2 regions of the Leclercia pneumoniae genome follow, and region 1 is predicted to be linked to the other one. Evidence: predicted binding sites of a transcription regulator. Region 1 holds the regulator's gene; the other holds the start of a gene.
What was found. The regulator sigma-54, encoded in region 1, starts transcription at its own class of promoters, with help from an activator protein. The targets are predictions, from matches to a motif close to GTTGGCACANNTTTCGCTNT.
Positions count from the first base shown of each region.

Region 2: a site for sigma-54 is predicted at 6,051-6,070, ahead of JZ655_RS05640 (amino acid ABC transporter substrate-binding protein). Genes of this name have one in related genera too.

Region 1 covers NZ_CP071383.1:3,794,254-3,802,662, reverse strand. The annotation lists gene elbB (isoprenoid biosynthesis glyoxalase ElbB) at 1-623, shown strand, start outside; gene mtgA (monofunctional biosynthetic peptidoglycan transglycosylase) at 632-1,330, shown strand; gene npr (PTS phosphocarrier protein NPr) at 1,327-1,599, opposite strand; gene rapZ (RNase adapter RapZ) at 1,596-2,450, opposite strand; gene ptsN (PTS IIA-like nitrogen regulatory protein PtsN) at 2,496-2,987, opposite strand; gene hpf (ribosome hibernation promoting factor) at 3,070-3,357, opposite strand; gene rpoN (RNA polymerase factor sigma-54) at 3,380-4,813, opposite strand; gene lptB (LPS export ABC transporter ATP-binding protein) at 4,862-5,587, opposite strand; gene lptA (lipopolysaccharide ABC transporter substrate-binding protein LptA) at 5,594-6,148, opposite strand; gene lptC (LPS export ABC transporter periplasmic protein LptC) at 6,117-6,692, opposite strand; gene kdsC (3-deoxy-manno-octulosonate-8-phosphatase KdsC) at 6,689-7,255, opposite strand; gene kdsD (arabinose-5-phosphate isomerase KdsD) at 7,270-8,256, opposite strand; gene JZ655_RS18410 (calcium/sodium antiporter) at 8,270-8,409, opposite strand, start outside.
Region 2 covers NZ_CP071383.1:1,207,550-1,215,958, forward strand. The annotation lists gene leuS (leucine--tRNA ligase) at 1-98, opposite strand, end outside; gene JZ655_RS05610 (zinc ribbon-containing protein) at 313-795, shown strand; gene JZ655_RS05615 (POTRA domain-containing protein) at 834-1,331, opposite strand; gene rihA (pyrimidine-specific ribonucleoside hydrolase RihA) at 1,516-2,454, opposite strand; gene JZ655_RS05625 (amino acid ABC transporter ATP-binding protein) at 2,575-3,300, opposite strand; gene gltK (glutamate/aspartate ABC transporter permease GltK) at 3,300-3,974, opposite strand; gene gltJ (glutamate/aspartate ABC transporter permease GltJ) at 3,974-4,714, opposite strand; gene JZ655_RS05640 (amino acid ABC transporter substrate-binding protein) at 4,870-5,778, opposite strand; gene lnt (apolipoprotein N-acyltransferase) at 6,170-7,708, opposite strand; gene corC (CNNM family magnesium/cobalt transport protein CorC) at 7,714-8,409, opposite strand, start outside.

The DNA of each region.
Region 1 (8,409 bases):
GTGGTGTTTATGACGGGGCTGAAATCACCGAGTCCGTCCTTACGCTCCTGGCGTTGTCCCGGGGAGGTGCGCAGGCAATCTGTTTTGCCCCAGATAAAGTCCAGTCCGACGTCATTAATCATCTGACTGGCGAAGCGATGGCCGACAGCCGTAACGTGCTGATCGAAGCGGCGCGCATCGCCCGTGGAGATATTCATCCGCTCAATATGGCGAAGGCAGAGGCGCTGGATGCGCTGATCGTACCTGGCGGATTCGGTGCGGCAAAAAACCTGAGCAACTTTGCTGCGCAGGGAAGCCAGTGTGAAGTTGATGACGATCTGAAAGCGCTGGCGCAGCAGATGCACCAGCAGGGCAAACCCCTGGGTTTTATCTGCATTGCACCGGCCTTGCTGCCAAAGATTTTTGATTTCCCGCTGCGCCTGACCATCGGCACCGATATCGATACTGCCGAGGTGATCGAGGAGATGGGCGGTGAACATGTTCCCTGCCCGGTGGAAGATATCGTTGTCGATGAAGATAACAAAATCGTCACCACACCTGCGTATATGTTGGCACAGACTATCGCCGAAGCCGCTGCGGGCATTGATAAACTGGTCGCACGCGTACTGGTGCTGACGGAATGATTGTGAAGATGTTCAAGCGCTGGCTGCTGCGGATTGTGTTGGTGCTGGCGGTGTTCTGGGGCGGCGGCATTGCGCTGTTCAATATTCTACCGGTGCCATTTTCTGCGGTAATGGTAGAGCGTCAGCTTAGTGCCTGGTTCGCGGGAAACTTCAGCTATGTGGCGCATTCCGACTGGGTGAGCATGGATGAGATCTCCCCCTGGATGGGGCTGGCAGTGATAGCCGCTGAAGATCAGAAATTCCCGGAGCACTGGGGGTTTGACATGGGCGCCATTGAAAAAGCGTTGGCGCATAACGAACGCAATGAGAACCGGATCCGTGGTGCATCGACGCTTTCCCAGCAAACGGCCAAAAACCTCTTTTTGTGGGATGGACGCAGCTGGGTGAGAAAAGGGCTGGAAGCCGGGCTGACGCTAGGTATGGAGACCGTCTGGAGTAAGAAGCGGATCCTGAAGGTGTATCTCAACATCGCCGAGTTTGGTGAGGGGGTATTTGGTGTGGAGGCTGCGTCTCAACGCTATTTCCATAAACCTGCCAGTAAGCTAAGCCCCGCTGAAGCCGCGCTTCTCGCAGCCGTTCTGCCAAACCCAATTCGCTTTAAGGCCAGCGCACCGACGGGTTACGTGCGTAGCCGCCAGGCGTGGATCCTGCGGCAGATGCGGCAGTTAGGCGGCGAAGGCTTTATGCAGGCGCACAAGCTCTACTAATCTTCGTCGAACCCGGCGTTAAACAGCGCAATGACCGCGGCCAGCGCCTCTTCTTCCTGAGGCCCCGTCGCTTCAATTTCAATCTGGCGGCCCTTAGCGGAATCGAGCATTAGCAGTGCAATCACGCTGTTCGCTTCCGCTTCGGTACCTTCGTCGTTACGTAGCAGAACCTCTGCGTCGAAGCCCTGCATCAGCTCAAATAGCTTCATGGCCGGGCGGGCGTGCATTCCCAGCTTATTGGTGACTTCCACGGTCTGCTTTACGGTCATGTTTTACGTTTTTCCAGCGTGCGATGACGCGACTGAACGTTTTTACCGCGAGAGCGGAAATAGTCAGCCAGTTGCTCGGCAATGTAGACCGAACGGTGTTTACCGCCCGTACAGCCAATCGCCACAGTCAGATAGCTGCGGTTATTGGTCTCCAGCATAGGTAACCATAGCTCAAGATAGCTACGAGTCTGGTAGATAAAGTTATGGACTTCAGTATGCCGATCAAGGAAGGCCGCTACCGGCTTATCCAGACCCGTCATTGGGCGCAGTTTAGGATCCCAGTGTGGGTTTGGCAGGAAGCGTACGTCAAAGACGTAGTCGGCATCGATAGGGATACCGTGCTTGAAGCCAAAGGACTCAAACACCATGGTCAACTCGCGTTCGCGTTTACCCAGCAGGCGGGTACGCAGCATCTCGGCCAGCTCATGCACTGACATCTCAGAGGTATCTACGATCAGATCCGCGCGGGAACGCAGCGGCTCCAGTAGATCGCTCTCTTCATCAATAGCGCTTTCCAGCGACAGATTCTTACTGGAAAGGGGGTGCAGACGACGGGTGTCGCTATAACGACGGATTAACGTATTGCGGTCGGCATCAAGGAAGAGCAGCTGCGGGGAAAACGCTTCCGGCAGGCTGCTCATGGCCTGTTCGAAGATCTCCGGGGATTCCGGCATATTTCGTACGTCGATACTGACGGCCGCCGAGATTTGTCTGTCTGCCAGCGTTCGTGCCAGGTCGGGCAACAGCACCACCGGCAGGTTATCTACGCAGTAAAAGCCCATATCTTCCAGCGCACGCAGGGCGACGGATTTACCCGACCCGGAACGTCCGCTGACGATCATCAGCACCATGAAACTTTTCTCCTCAGGACAGCAAATGTCATAGCCATTACCCGATTACGCATCATCCTGGTTGCCTTCCGCTTCCGTGATAATTTGATAAAGCTCTTCGTCACTCTGCGCAGCGCGCAGGCGGCGACAAATGGTTTTGTCTGCCAGGCGTCTGGCGACCAGCGACAGCGTATGCAGATGGGTTTTCGTTTGATCGGCAGGAACCAGCAGCGCAAACAGCAGGTCGACAGGCTGATTGTCGATGGCATCAAAGGCGATCGGCGTTTCCAGCTGCACAAAGACGCCCACGGCGCGCAGGGTGTCCTCTTCCAGCTTGCCATGCGGAATGGCGATGCCGTTACCGATACCGGTACTGCCCATTTTCTCACGGGTCAGGATGGCTTCAAACACCACTTGCGGCGCTAAGCCCAGCTGTTTAGCCGCCAGTTCGCTGATGATCTCCAGCGCACGTTTTTTGCTCTGGCAATGAACGGCACTGCGGGTACATTCCTGGTTAAGGACATTGCTCAGTTGAAGAGCGGAATCGTTATTTATCATAATTTCACCTAAGCGCTAACGATACAAAGGGCCTGATGTGTTTCACAACAGGCCGGCCTGCATCCGTTAACTGCCCGGACAATTAGTGTTGTTTCAGTTTATCTTTATGTTTATTTAGCTGTCGGGCCAGCTTATCAATCAAGCCGTCGATAGCCGCATACATGTCCTGCCCTTCCGCACTGGCATGGAGCTCGCCACCGTTGACATGCAGGGTGGCGTCCGAGATATGAGTCACTTTCTCCACTTTCAACACAATGTAGACCTGGTTGATCCTCTCGAAATACTGTTCAAGTTTGGCAAATTTTGTATTCAAAAATTCGCGCAGCGCCTCGGTAATTTCGACGTTATGTCCAGTGATGTTGAGCTGCATAGTGTCTTCCTTATCGGTTGTGTCAGACCAGCTGCTTACGCTGGTTAGACGGCGGAATGGATAAAGACTCTCGATACTTCGCAACAGTGCGGCGAGCCACCATGATACCTTGATCCGACAGCATGGTGGTTAACTTACTGTCACTCAGTGGTTTCGCGGGGTTTTCCGCGGCGATCAATTTCTTCACCAGCGCACGGATGGCTGTCGACGATGCTTCGCCGCCGCCCTCGGTATTAACATGGCTAGAGAAGAAATACTTAAGCTCAAAAATACCGCGTGGGCTATGCAGATACTTCTGCGTAGTGACGCGGGAAATCGTGGATTCGTGCATTTCGACGGCCTGGGCGATATCCGCCAGCACCATCGGTTTCATGTACTCTTCGCCCCGTTCGAAAAAGGCCTGCTGTTGCTCGACGATACAGCGGCTGACGCGCAGCAGGGTATCGTTACGGCTCTCAAGGCTTTTAATCAGCCAGCGCGCTTCCTGCAGATTACTGCGAATAAACTGGTTATCGGAATCGTTGCGCGAGCTGGTGCACATTGAGGCGTATTGCTGGTTAATTTGCAGGCGGGGAATGCTGTCGGAGTTAAGTTCTACGGTCCACAGACCGTTATGTTTTCGCACCAGCACGTCGGGGATAACATACTCGGGCTCGCTGGTCTGGATCGACTGACCCGGACGGGGATCCAGTGACTGAATCAGATTCACGGCGGCCTTGAGCACATCTTCTTTTAGCCGCGTCACCCGCATTAAGGCCCGGAAGTCATGATTTGCCAGTAGATCCAGATGATCGCTGACGATCAGTCTGGCCTCTTCGATCCAGGGCGTCTCTTTCACAAACTGCGACAGCTGTATAAGCAGGCAGTCACGTAAATCTCTCGCCGCTACGCCAATGGGATCAAAGCGCTGAACTCGCTTCAGAACCGCTTCGACCTCTTCCAGATCGATATCGGCATCGCCAATGCTTTCAAGAATATCTTCCAGCGTTACGGTGAGATAACCGGTGTCATCAACAGCATCGACGATAGAGGTGGCGATGGCGCGATCGGTATCGGAGAACGGGGTCAGCTCCACCTGCCACATCAGATAATCCTGCAGTGACTGGGTCGTTTCCCCCTGATAAACCGGCAGTTCATCGTCCTGGTAATCCACGCGGTTACCGGAAGGGGTGCCGGCGGTGTAGATCTCATCCCAGCTGACATCCAGCGGCAGCTCGTCGGGCATCTCTTTCTGCTCAAGGGCATCGGCGGTATCAAGTGCCTCGGTGTCCTGGGACTGCTGGGTGTCTACCTCATCGTGAAGATCGGTTTGCTCAAGCAGAGGATTGCTCTCCAGCGCTTGCTGGAGCTCCTGCTGCAGTTCAAGCGTAGACAATTGCAACAGGCGGATTGCCTGCTGTAATTGTGGCGTCATTGCCAGCTGCTGGCTGAGCCTTAATTGCAAACCTTGCTTCATATTCAGAGCATTTTTCTCCGGTTACGCGTTGTTGTACCTCTTACCCTATCAGAGTCTGAAGTCTTCCCCAAGATACACGCGCTTAACATGCTCGTCTTCCAGGATCGCCTGCGGCGTGCCATGAGCAATCAGATGCCCCTGGCTCACAATGTATGCACGTTCGCAGACGGCCAGCGTTTCGCGCACGTTATGGTCCGTTATCAATACGCCGAGGCCGCTGTCGCGCAGATGCTCGATAATGCGTTTGATATCGATTACGGAAATGGGGTCAACGCCCGCAAAGGGTTCATCAAGAAGAATGAATTTTGGGTTGGCAGCCAGCGCTCGGGCAATCTCAACGCGACGACGTTCGCCGCCCGAGAGCGCCTGACCGAGGCTATCACGCAGATGTTCAATGTGGAACTCTTCCATCAGCTCGTTAGCGCGATCTTCACGCTGCTCGGCGGTAAGATCGTCACGGATCTGCAAGACGGCCATCAGGTTGTCGAAGACGCTCAGGCGACGGAAGATGGACGCTTCCTGCGGCAGATAGCCGATACCACGACGGGCACGGGCGTGCAGTGGCAGCAGACTGATGTCTTCGTCATCGATAATGATGTTGCCTGCATCGCGCGGCACAATACCGACCACCATGTAGAAAGTGGTGGTTTTACCCGCACCGTTCGGCCCCAGAAGCCCGACGATCTCACCAGAGTTTACGGTCAGACTGACATCTTCCACGACGCGGCGGCCCTTATAGGCCTTCGCAAGATTCTTTGCAGTTAATGTTGCCATAACGAATTAGTTACTCTTTTTCTGTGCCGGAGCCTGATTGCTGTTTTTGTCCTGCAGCTGCGACGGAACAAGTACGGTGGTGACGCGTTTGCCTTTTTCACTGAAGGCCTGCATTTTCTGCTCTTTCACCAGGTAGGTGATCTTGTCGCCGGTGATATTACTGTCCAGCTGCTCCAGGAACGCGTTGCCAGTGAGCACGACAAAATCTTTTGCCAGCTCATAGTGCATGTGCGAGGCGTGGCCTTTTACCGGTTTGCCATTGTCCTGCATCTGGTAGAAGGTGGCCGGATTGCCGTAACCATCGATAATCTCTTTACCATCTTCGCCACCCGGACGGGTCACGACGACTTTGTCTGCATTGATTTTGATGGTGCCCTGAGTCACCACCACATTGCCAGTGAACGTCACCACATTGCCCTGCATATCAAGAGACTGGGTGTCTGACTCGATATGAATCGGCTGCTCGGTATCACCTGTCACAGCAAGCGCAGGCAGACTGGCGGCCAGCAGTGCGCTGGCGATGACGAAATTAAGGCTGAGTTTGTTTGTTTTGAATTTCATAGGAGGTTCTAACCTTTTCAATCAGCTCTGCGTTCTTGCTGCGTAAGTTCCCGCGCATTCTGAGGCCGCTGGAATTAAATGTTGTGCCGTATAAAGTGACCAGATCCTGGGATGTGACATCCTGGGTGACCAGGTTGATCTGTGCGTTGTCAGTGGTGATTTTGCGCAATTGCGCATCAGGGGTCAGCGCATTCACTTCCACATGGCCATAAAGATAAAGCATACGGTCATTCGTCAGTTTTGCCCGATCTGATTTGATGGACCATGTCTGAACTTTATCTTTGTCAAACGTGGTCAGCACCGGCTGGGTAAACCACGAATCACCCTGCTCAGAGAAATATTCAACGTGCTGGGCGATAAGGCGATAATTCAGTGCGCCTTCCGGGCTATAAACCACGGTATTGCTTTGATCGCTTTTATAGGTTGGATCGCTCGTGTTCACCGTCGGCGCTTCGGTGTCATCCCGATCGGCAAGATTCACGCCAATCAGTACCAGTGCCAACAGCGAAAGCAGAATAATAACCCAACGTCTGGTTTTACTCATATCGATTGCCCTTTGGCCTCATCAAGCTTGCCTTGCGCCAGTAACAGGAGATCGCACACCTCACGAACCGCGCCCCGCCCACCGTTGATCCGGGTGACATAGTCAGCGCGGGGGAGTAAAAGCGGATGCGCATCGGCAACGGCAATGCTCAGTCCCACTTCAGCCATTACTGGCCAGTCAATCAGATCGTCGCCTACATAGGCTACGTTTTCTGGGGCAATAGCCAGTTTATCCAGCAAATCCCTGAAAGCGACCCTCTTATCGGATTGTCCCTGATAAAGATGGGTAATGCCCAACGTGTCGCAACGGTCTTCTACTAGTTTAGCCTTCCGGCCGGTGATAATGGCAACTTCTATGCCAGAAGTCAGTGCGCAGCGAATGCCGTAGCCATCACGCACATTAAAGGCCTTAAGCTCCTCGCCGTTATTGCCCATATAGATCAGGCCGTCGGAGAGGACGCCGTCCACGTCCAGAATCAGCAAACGAATCTTTTCCGCTTGCGCCATCATTTGTGAACTGACCTGGCCGTAACAGGTTGCAAGCGAAGCACCCGCATTACTCATTGTCTTATCCTTCATTACACTACGCCTGCGCGCAGAAGATCATGCATATGTACCACACCCAGCAACTGGTCGCCATCGGCAACCATGACCGCGGTAATATGGCGGGACTGCATCAGGTTGAGTGCATCGACCGCCAGCGTCCCCGGACGCACGCGAATTCCGCCGCTGGTCATCACATCGGCGATACCCAGCGTACGAACATCGACGCCCATATCAAATACCCGGCGCAGGTCCCCGTCGGTGAAGATACCTTCGATCTTCATCGTCTCATCACAGATGACCGTCATGCCCAGGTTTTTACGGGTGATTTCCAGTAACGCATCACGTAAGGGAGCGTCTTTACTGACGTGCGGAATTTCCTCGCCAGTATGCATGATGTCGTTGACGCGTAATAGCAATTTGCGTCCAAGCGCACCGCCAGGGTGGGAGAGGGCGAAATCTTCTGCCGTAAAACCGCGGGCCTCAAGCAGCGCGACGGCAAGGGCGTCGCCCATCACCAGTACCGCGGTGGTGCTGGATGTGGGAGCCAGACCCAGCGGGCAGGCCTCTTTAGGGACTTTCACGCACAGGTGCACATCTGCGGCGCGCGCCATGCTGCTCTCGGGGCGGCTGGTAACGCAGATAAGCTTAACCTGCAGCCGCTTTAGGACCGGGATCAGCGCCAGAATTTCGTTAGATTCACCTGAGTTGGATAAGGCAATAACCACATCCTGCGGCGTGACCATACCGAGATCGCCGTGAGCGGCTTCGCCTGGGTGGACGAAAAAGGCCGTTGTCCCGGTGCTGGCAAAGGTTGCCGCCATTTTGCGGCCGATATGACCTGATTTACCCATCCCCATTACCACGACTTTGCCGCTACAGCGAAACAGCATTTCGCACGCCAGCGTAAAATCCTGATTAATGTATTGGTCTAACTGCGCCAGACCTTCACGTTCAATCTCCAGAACCGCTTTTCCTGCTTTCTGAAAGTCAAAGTCCGGCTGCAATTCTATGTGCGACATAATCCGTATCCGTTTACCCAGAGAGAAGAGGCGAGAGCCAGTACAGCATCGCCATCCATACGATAAAACCCGCGGTCAGTAGCGCGCCTGCGCCTTTACCAATCTGCCGTTTGCGGCGCCAGCAGAGTAGGGCAAAGATGGCGCTGACCAGCA
Region 2 (8,409 bases), 1.8 Mb from region 1:
TCTTTGCTCTCGTCTTCGGTGACTTCAAAGGTGCGCTTCTCGTCCCAGTGTTGCTGGACGTGGGATTCTATCTCTTCCGGGCGGTATTGCTCTTGCATGGCAGCCAGTGGTCCTGTGTTCAATACAGCTACAAATGTAGCCAATGTAAGTGGTATTCCAGATCCGCATAGCATAGCCCAAACGCCCGCGTCAAAACAGCCTTTAGCATAAAAGCGGCGGACATGAATTTACGCTATCTGTGGCAGAACTGACAAAGCGCTGAATAAATAAGGTCTATTATTAGAGACAGTTACTCACCCAGGAGGCATAAAGATGAACAAGGTTGCTCAATTTTACCGTGAACTGGTCGCCACGTTGACTGAACGTCTGCGTAACGGCGAGCGCGATATCGATGCGTTGGTAGAGCAGGCGCGTCTGAGGGTAATCCAGACGGGGGAGTTAACGCGGACAGAGGTTGAAGAGCTGACCCGGGCTGTGCGCCGCGATTTAGAAGAGTTTGCCCGTAGCTATGAAGAGAGCCAGGGCGAGGTGGCAGACAGCGTATTTATGCGGGTAATTAAAGAGAGTCTCTGGCAAGAGCTGGCGGATATCACCGATAAAACGCAGCTCGAATGGCGCGAGGTGTTTCAGGATCTCAACCATCATGGGGTCTATCACAGCGGCGAAGTGGTGGGGCTGGGGAATCTGGTTTGCGAAAACTGCCACTACCATCTGGCGGTTTATACCCCGGATGTGTTGCCGGTCTGCCCGAAATGCGGTCACGATCAGTTCCAGCGCCGCCCCTTCGAGCCGTAACCGTTTTGTGAACGAGTGAGAGGGGACGTGACGTTCCCTCAGCCCTGAGTCGGCGCGCTGAATCTGCGGAATGAGAGCGATGTCTCGGGGGTGTCCCACACCAGAATGAGCTGCAGCACAGGAGAATCTGACGGCTGCGGTGGAATATCGATCAACGACGTAATATATCCCCTGGCAATAAGCGCATTCTGTAGCGTGCGTGAAAAGAGCCGTACCCCTTCAACCCCAAGACATTTATTGACGGCCTGCTGAATAATCCCGCCAAAGAGCGTATACGCCAGCTGTGGGTTATCCGTATCAAATGTTACGTGAGTAATTTTTCTGCACGTGGTCTCGTGGGGAAAAAGGATCCGGTTCGGGCGTCGCTGAGGAGGCGCTGGGGCATATTTAGGCCTGTCCCAGCTGAAAGTCTGCTTTCGGTTATGACTTTGTCCGTGGAGATCCGGGATGCTGTTGGCAACGCTGGCGTGAGCAAATTGACAACCAAATAAGAGAAACAACAGGCCGGTGAACAGGCCATTGAAAATCATTGTCATGAAGCAACATCCATTTTGTTTCATTCACTGAGGTATAACGACGATCGTCACATCGCAAGATCCCTTCTCGCGAGGTTATAGCTTTGTCGTAATGGTGAAACAAAGCAAATAATGTCTGATTTAAGAAGCGCTAATTATGTCGGGGACGAATCAGGGCCGGATTGACTAACCCGGCCGCGCAGGGTTATTGCTGATAAAAAGCCAGTCGTTCTGCCAGCAGATCGACAAACGCCTGACGATCAATATCCAGCATCACTTCAGTATTCGGCGCGTTGCCACTGAGGAAGTAGTAATCGACCACGGTCATGCCTTGCGTATATTTGCCCTGCGTCTCAACGCCGACCCAACGTGTTACGGTAGTGAAGATCTCCGGCTTCAACAGCCAGGCGATGGTACAAGGGTCGTGCAACGGCGCTCCGTTAAAGCCCCATTTCTCGGTTTTATGATATTCCATAAAGAAGTCGAGGAGCTCGGCGACCGTGGTGGCGACGGGGTTGCCAATGCTGCGAAAACGTTCGATATCAGCGGCCATAATCTGCGCCCGATGAGTAACATCAAGGCCGGCCATCACCACCGGAATTCCGGACTGGAAGACAATTTCGGCAGCTTCAGGATCGACGAAAATGTTGAATTCCGCGCTGGGCGTCCAGTTGCCGAGCGTCATCGCGCCGCCCATAATCACGATTTTCGCGATCCTGTCATGCAATTCAGGGTGGCTGTTAAGCAGCAGCGCCACGTTAGTCTGCGGGCCTGTGGCAACCAGGGTGACGGGCTCGCTGCTTTCACGTAGCACCTTCGCCATCAGCTCAACTGCGGTGCAATTTTGTGGCGCAAAGCTGGGTTCCGGCAGCGCCGGGCCATCCAGTCCACTTTCGCCATGGACGTTGTCGGCAATAATCAACTCACGCATCAGCGGTTTTTGCGCGCCGCCGGCAACCGGAATATCGGTGCGCTGTAGCAGGGTGAGCATCCGCAAGACATTGCGCAGCGTTTTATCCGGGGTCTGGTTTCCGGCGGAAGAGGTCACCGCTTTGACATCCAGTTCGGGGGAGGCGAGGGCAAGAACAAGCGCTATCGCGTCATCATGACCCGGATCGCAGTCGAGGATTATTGGCTGTGCCATAGGACTCTCCGTTTCTCAGTGTAGTTTTGTGACAAGGCTAACGCTTACGCCATGAGCAGACGAGAACAAGAGAGTAAAAGCGTGAGGAGGTGCGCAATCCTGCGATTGCGCACCTTGGGTTTAGTGCAGAATTTTGGCGAGGAAGTCTTTCGCGCGGTCAGACTGTGGATTAGCAAAGAACTCTTCTTTGGCGGAGTCTTCGACGATCTTCCCTTCATCCATAAAGATGACGCGGTTAGCCACCTTGCGGGCAAAGCCCATCTCGTGGGTAACCACCATCATGGTCATGCCTTCGTTGGCCAGCTCAACCATTACGTCCAGCACCTCGTTGATCATCTCAGGGTCGAGCGCGGAGGTCGGTTCATCAAACAGCATAGCGACCGGATCCATGCACAGGGCGCGAGCAATGGCGACGCGCTGCTGCTGGCCGCCGGAAAGCTGCGCCGGGAATTTATCAGCATGCGCCGAAAGCCCAACGCGCTCCAGCAGCTTCAACCCTTTGTCACGAGCCGCCGCTTTATCGCGCTTGAGAACTTTCACCTGCGCCAGGGTTAGGTTCTCAATGATCGACAGGTGAGGGAACAGCTCAAAGTGCTGGAACACCATGCCCACCTTCGAACGCAGCTTCGCCAGATCGGTTTTCTTGCTATTTACCACGGTACCATTGACCGTGATCTCACCCTGCTGCACGGGTTCAAGGCCGTTCACCGTTTTGATAAGGGTGGATTTACCGGAACCCGATGGACCACAAACCACCACCACTTCGCCTTTCTTCACTTCCGTAGAGCAGTCGGTCAGCACCTGAAAGTGCCCATACCATTTAGAAACATTTTTCAGGGAAATCATTACACTGTCCTTTTCTTCAGCCAACTGACCAACAGCGACGCGCTTAAACTAATGACAAAATAGACCGCACCTGCAAACAGGATCATCTCGACCTGCGTACCGTCACGCTCACCAATCGTGGAGGCGGTACGGAAGAAGTCCGCCAGACTGAGTACATACACCAGCGAGGTATCCTGGAAGAGAACGATACCCTGAGTGAGCAGCAACGGAACCATGGCGCGAAATGCCTGCGGCAGAATGATCAGTTTCATCGACTGCCAGTGGGTCATCCCTAACGCCAATGCCGCACTGGACTGCCCGCGTGAAATACTCTGGATCCCGGCGCGGATAATCTCGGAGTAGTAGGCCGCTTCAAATATTGAGAAGGCCACCATCGCCGAGATCAGGCGAATATCGGACTTCGGCGAAAGCCCCAGAACATCCTGCAAGAATCCTGGAACGATCAGATAAAACCACAGCAGCACCATCACCAGCGGAATGGAGCGGAACACGTTTACGTATGCGGTCGCGAACCAGGCGACTGGCTTAAAGCTCGACAGACGCATGACTGCCAGCAGGGTGCCCCAGATAATCCCGACGATCACCGCCGTGATGGTAATCTTCAGGGTAATGACCAGACCGTCCAGCAGGTAGGGCATGGAGGGAACAATAGAACTCCAGTCAAACTCGTACATTATTTGCCCCCCAGGTTGCCCGGCAGGCGTACTTTACGTTCGACCAGGTTCATCACCAGCATGATGATGGCGTTAATCAGCACATAGGCCAGCGTAATCGCGGTGAAGGATTCCCAGGCGTGCGCGGAGTAATCCAGCAGTTTCCCGGCCTGTGCCGCCATATCCACCAGACCAATGGTTGAGGCGATGGCCGAGTTTTTCACCAGGTTCATCATCTCCGAGGTCATCGGTGGAACAATCACCCGATAGGCATTCGGCAGCAGTACGTAGCGGTACGCTTGCGGCAACGTTAGTCCCATCGCCAGCGCGGCGTTTTTCTGCCCACGGGGCAGCGACTGAATGGCGGCGCGTACCTGCTCGCACACGCGCGCAGCGGTAAACAGCCCCAGACAGAGCATCGAGGAGACAAAGAACTGAATGTTAGGATCCAGTTCCGCCTTGAACCACATGCCGATATCTTCCGGCAGCAGTTCTGGCACCACGAGGTACCAGGTAAAGAACTGAACGATTAATGGGACATTTCGGAACAGCTCCACGTAGAGCGTGCCGATTGATGAGAGAAAGCGATTCGGTACGGTGCGTAAAATACCGAACAGGGAGCCGACGAAGAAAGCGATGATCCAGGCCGTAATCGACAACGCGACGGTAACCTGAAAGCCGCTCCACAGCCAGCCAAGATAGGTGGTGTTGCCGAACGGGGCTTGTTGCAGAAAAATGCCCCAGTTCCAGTCTATTGACATAATAAACTCCAGAAAAAAAAGGGTAGCAGCGCTACCCTCGAAGATTGGTGAGAAGCTCATTTTTCGCGCTGAGTGGGGAACGACCACTCAACGTATAGTCTGTCCATGCTTCCCGACAATCGAGAGGGCAGGAGATCCCGCCCCTGTTGTTCTAATTAGTTAAGAGCCTTGTCGTTTGGTGATTTGAACAGCGCTTTCATGTCGTCAGACAGTTCAAAGTTCATATTCAGATTTTTTGGTGGGATAGGGTTCTTGAACCACTTATCGAACCATTTTTCCGCTTCGCCGGACGTCTGCACCTGAGCGATGGTGTCATCGATCAGTTTCTTAAAGTCCGCGTCATCTTTGCGCAGCATACAGCCGTAGGCCTCTTTCGACTGCGCTGTGCCGACGATTTCCCAGTTGTCTGGTTTCTTCGCCTTCGCACGTTCGCCCGCCAGCAGGGCATCATCCATCATGAACGCCACCGCGCGGCCGCTCTCCAGCGTACGGAAAGAGTCGCCATGGTCTTTGGCGCTGATGATACGCATATCCATTTTTTTCTCGTCGTTCAGCTTGTGCAGCAGAACTTCGGACGTGGTACCGGACGTCACGACAACCGCTTTACCTTTCAGGTCAGCGAAGTCTTTGATCTCACCGCCTTTTTTGGTCAGCAGGCGTGTACCTACGACAAAAATAGTGTCAGAGAAGGCGGCTTGTTTCTGGCGCTCCAGGTTGTTGGTGGTGGACCCACACTCAAAGTCGAAAGTCCCGTTCTGCAGCAGCGGAATACGGTTCTGGGAGGTGATTGGAATAAGCTTCACCGCCAGGTCAGGCTTGTTCAGCTTCTTCTTCACCGCTTCAACGATGGCGTTGGAATAGTCCTGTGAGTAACCCACGACTTTTTGCGTGTTGTCGTAGTATGAGAACGGGACAGATGATTCACGGTGGCCGACCACGATAACGCCGTTTTTGGCAATCTTGTCGAGCGTGCTGCCCGCTGCCGGCGCAGCGTCTTCAGCGTGCACCACGCCTGCGGACATTCCCATCACCAGCATTGCTGTGGCCAGTTTACGTAATTGCATACCCAACTCCTTTCTTATCAGCGCCAGAGACGCATTGATACCCATTGTGATGTTGTTATATCTCGCGCTATGCGAGTGCAGTGTTATGCAAGCTTGTTAACATTTAGTCTGGCTTAATGTAAAGATTTTGCTGCGTTATTGTTTATTTTTGCGAAGCGCGCCGCACCATTCAGAGGCAAAAATCCCTCGTTGCACCGTTTCGGTGCTACCGCTGAACTACGGTGGTGCGACCAGGTTGTACATCAAGCCAGATTGCGTTTGCTTGAATAAACAAAGCAATAGCCGTGCCAGAATTGGCAGGTTTACGGTCAGAGAGATAAATAGCGAAGACTAGGGGAGAACGGGGGGCGTAAACAGCCCCTCTCCCCGGTGAGGAGAGGGGCCTTCAGGCTTACTTACGACGCTGACGCAAGCTCATCAGCACCGCACCAAAGCCAAACAGGGCGGTGATAATCCATACCGGCCAGTTGCCGGTACGCGCATACGGCGTCAGGCCCGTCGTTGGCGTAACGCTGGCGGTCAGCACCTGGCGGGTAAACTGCGGGATCATCGCCTGAATCTCGCCCTGCGGGCCAATAACAGCGGTGATGCCATTGTTGGTGCTACGCAGAAGCGGGCGGGCCAGCTCCAGCGAGCGCATGCGCGCCATCTGGAAGTGCTGCCACGGGCCGATAGACTTACCGAACCACGCATCGTTAGAGATAGTCAGCAGATAATCCGTATTTGCACGGAAATTATCCCGCACCTGTTCGCCCAGGATGATTTCGTAGCAGATGGCAGGAGTCAGCAACATGCCGTGAGCATTCAACTGAGGCTGCACGTACGGGCCACGGCTGAATGATGACATCGGCAGATCGAAGAACGGTGCCAGCGGCCGCAAAATTGACTCCAGCGGCACGAACTCACCAAACGGCACCAGATGGTTCTTGTTGTAGCGGTTGGCCGATTCGTAGTTGTAGGCGTTATCTTTGCCCAGCGTGATGATGGTGTTATAGGTGTCGTAGCGGTTCTGTTTATTCAGTCGCGCATCGACGATACCGGTGATCAGGGTGCTGTTATGCTCGCGCATCAGGTCATCGACCCGGCGCAGGAACTGCTGCTGATTAATCTCCAGATCGGGGATGGCAGATTCTGGCCAGATGATCAGCTGCGATTTGCCCATCTCTGGCTCAGAGGCCTCAAGATAGATCTTGAGGGTATTAAGCAGCTGGTTTTCATCCCATTTCAGTGCCTGGGGAATATCACCCTGCACCATAGAGACCTGCATGGTGCGCTCGGGCTCGGGGGTAAACCACTGAATAAAACGTAGCGGGAAGGGGAGCGCGAATAACACCACGGCGGCAGCCAGCGGGCGCCAGTTGCGCTGCACCATCGCCAGCACCAGCAGGCCGCTTACTACCATCAGCAGGAAGTTGATGGCCTCAACGCCCATCACCGGTGCCAGCCCCTTTAACGGGCCGTCAATCTGGCTATAGCCAAACTGCAGCCATGGGAAGCCCGTCAGCACCCAGCCGCGTAAGAACTCGGTCAGTTGCCAGACGACCGGAGCCGCAATCGCCACGCGCCATACGTTGGCCTTTGGCCACAGGCGCGCCAGCACCCCGGCAAACAGGCCGGTATAGAGCGACAAATACGCGGCCAGCAACACAACCAGGAAAACGTTGACCGGGCCAGGCATGCCGCCAAAGGTGGCGATACTGACATATACCCAGTTTATACCGGTGCCAAATAGCCCCATGCCCCAGGCGTAGCCAATGGCTGCGGCCTGTACCGGACGTCGGTTCAGGGTAAGCCCCTGTAGCCCCATCAAAGAGAGCAGGGCCGCGGGCCAGATGTCATAAGGAGAAAAAGCCAGCGTTCCGCTGGCTCCGAGAATTAGCGCCAGCAGCAGACGTACGCGCTGGCGTTCAAGCAATGGGGCAAATGCCATTTAAATCATTCTTCCATTGTGGGTTGCGGAGCATCGTCCGGCATTCTGACATGAACCTGAATAATACGACGACTGTCGGCCATGGCGACCTTAAACTGGTAACCGTCTATTTCAACCGTCTCACCGCGAGCCGGGAGATGGCCAAACGCCTGCATCACCAGACCGCCGATGGTATCCACCTCTTCATCACTGAAACGCGTGCCGAAGGTATCGTTAAAGTCTTCGATTGGCGCCAGCGCGCGGACGGTCCAGGTGTGGCGGCTCAGCTGACGGAAATCGATATCCTCTTCTTCGTCATACTCGTCTTCGATTTCGCCGACGATAAGCTCCAGAATATCTTCAATGGTCACCAGGCCAGACACGCCGCCAAATTCATCGATAACAATCGCCATGTGGTAACGCTGAGAGCGGAACTCTTTCAGCATGCGGTCAACCCGCTTACTCTCCGGAACAACCACCGCCTGACGTAACACTTTATCCATGCTAAAGGCTTCGGCATCGCTGCGCATAAACGGCAGCAGATCTTTCGCCATCAAAATCCCTTCGATGTGATCTTTGTCCTCGCTGATGACCGGGAAGCGCGAGTGTGCCGATTCGATGATCACATCGAGGCACTCGTCCAGAGGCTGGTTGCGTTTCAGGGTAATCATCTGCGAGCGGGGGATCATAATATCGCGAACGCGCTGGTCGGCGATGTCCAT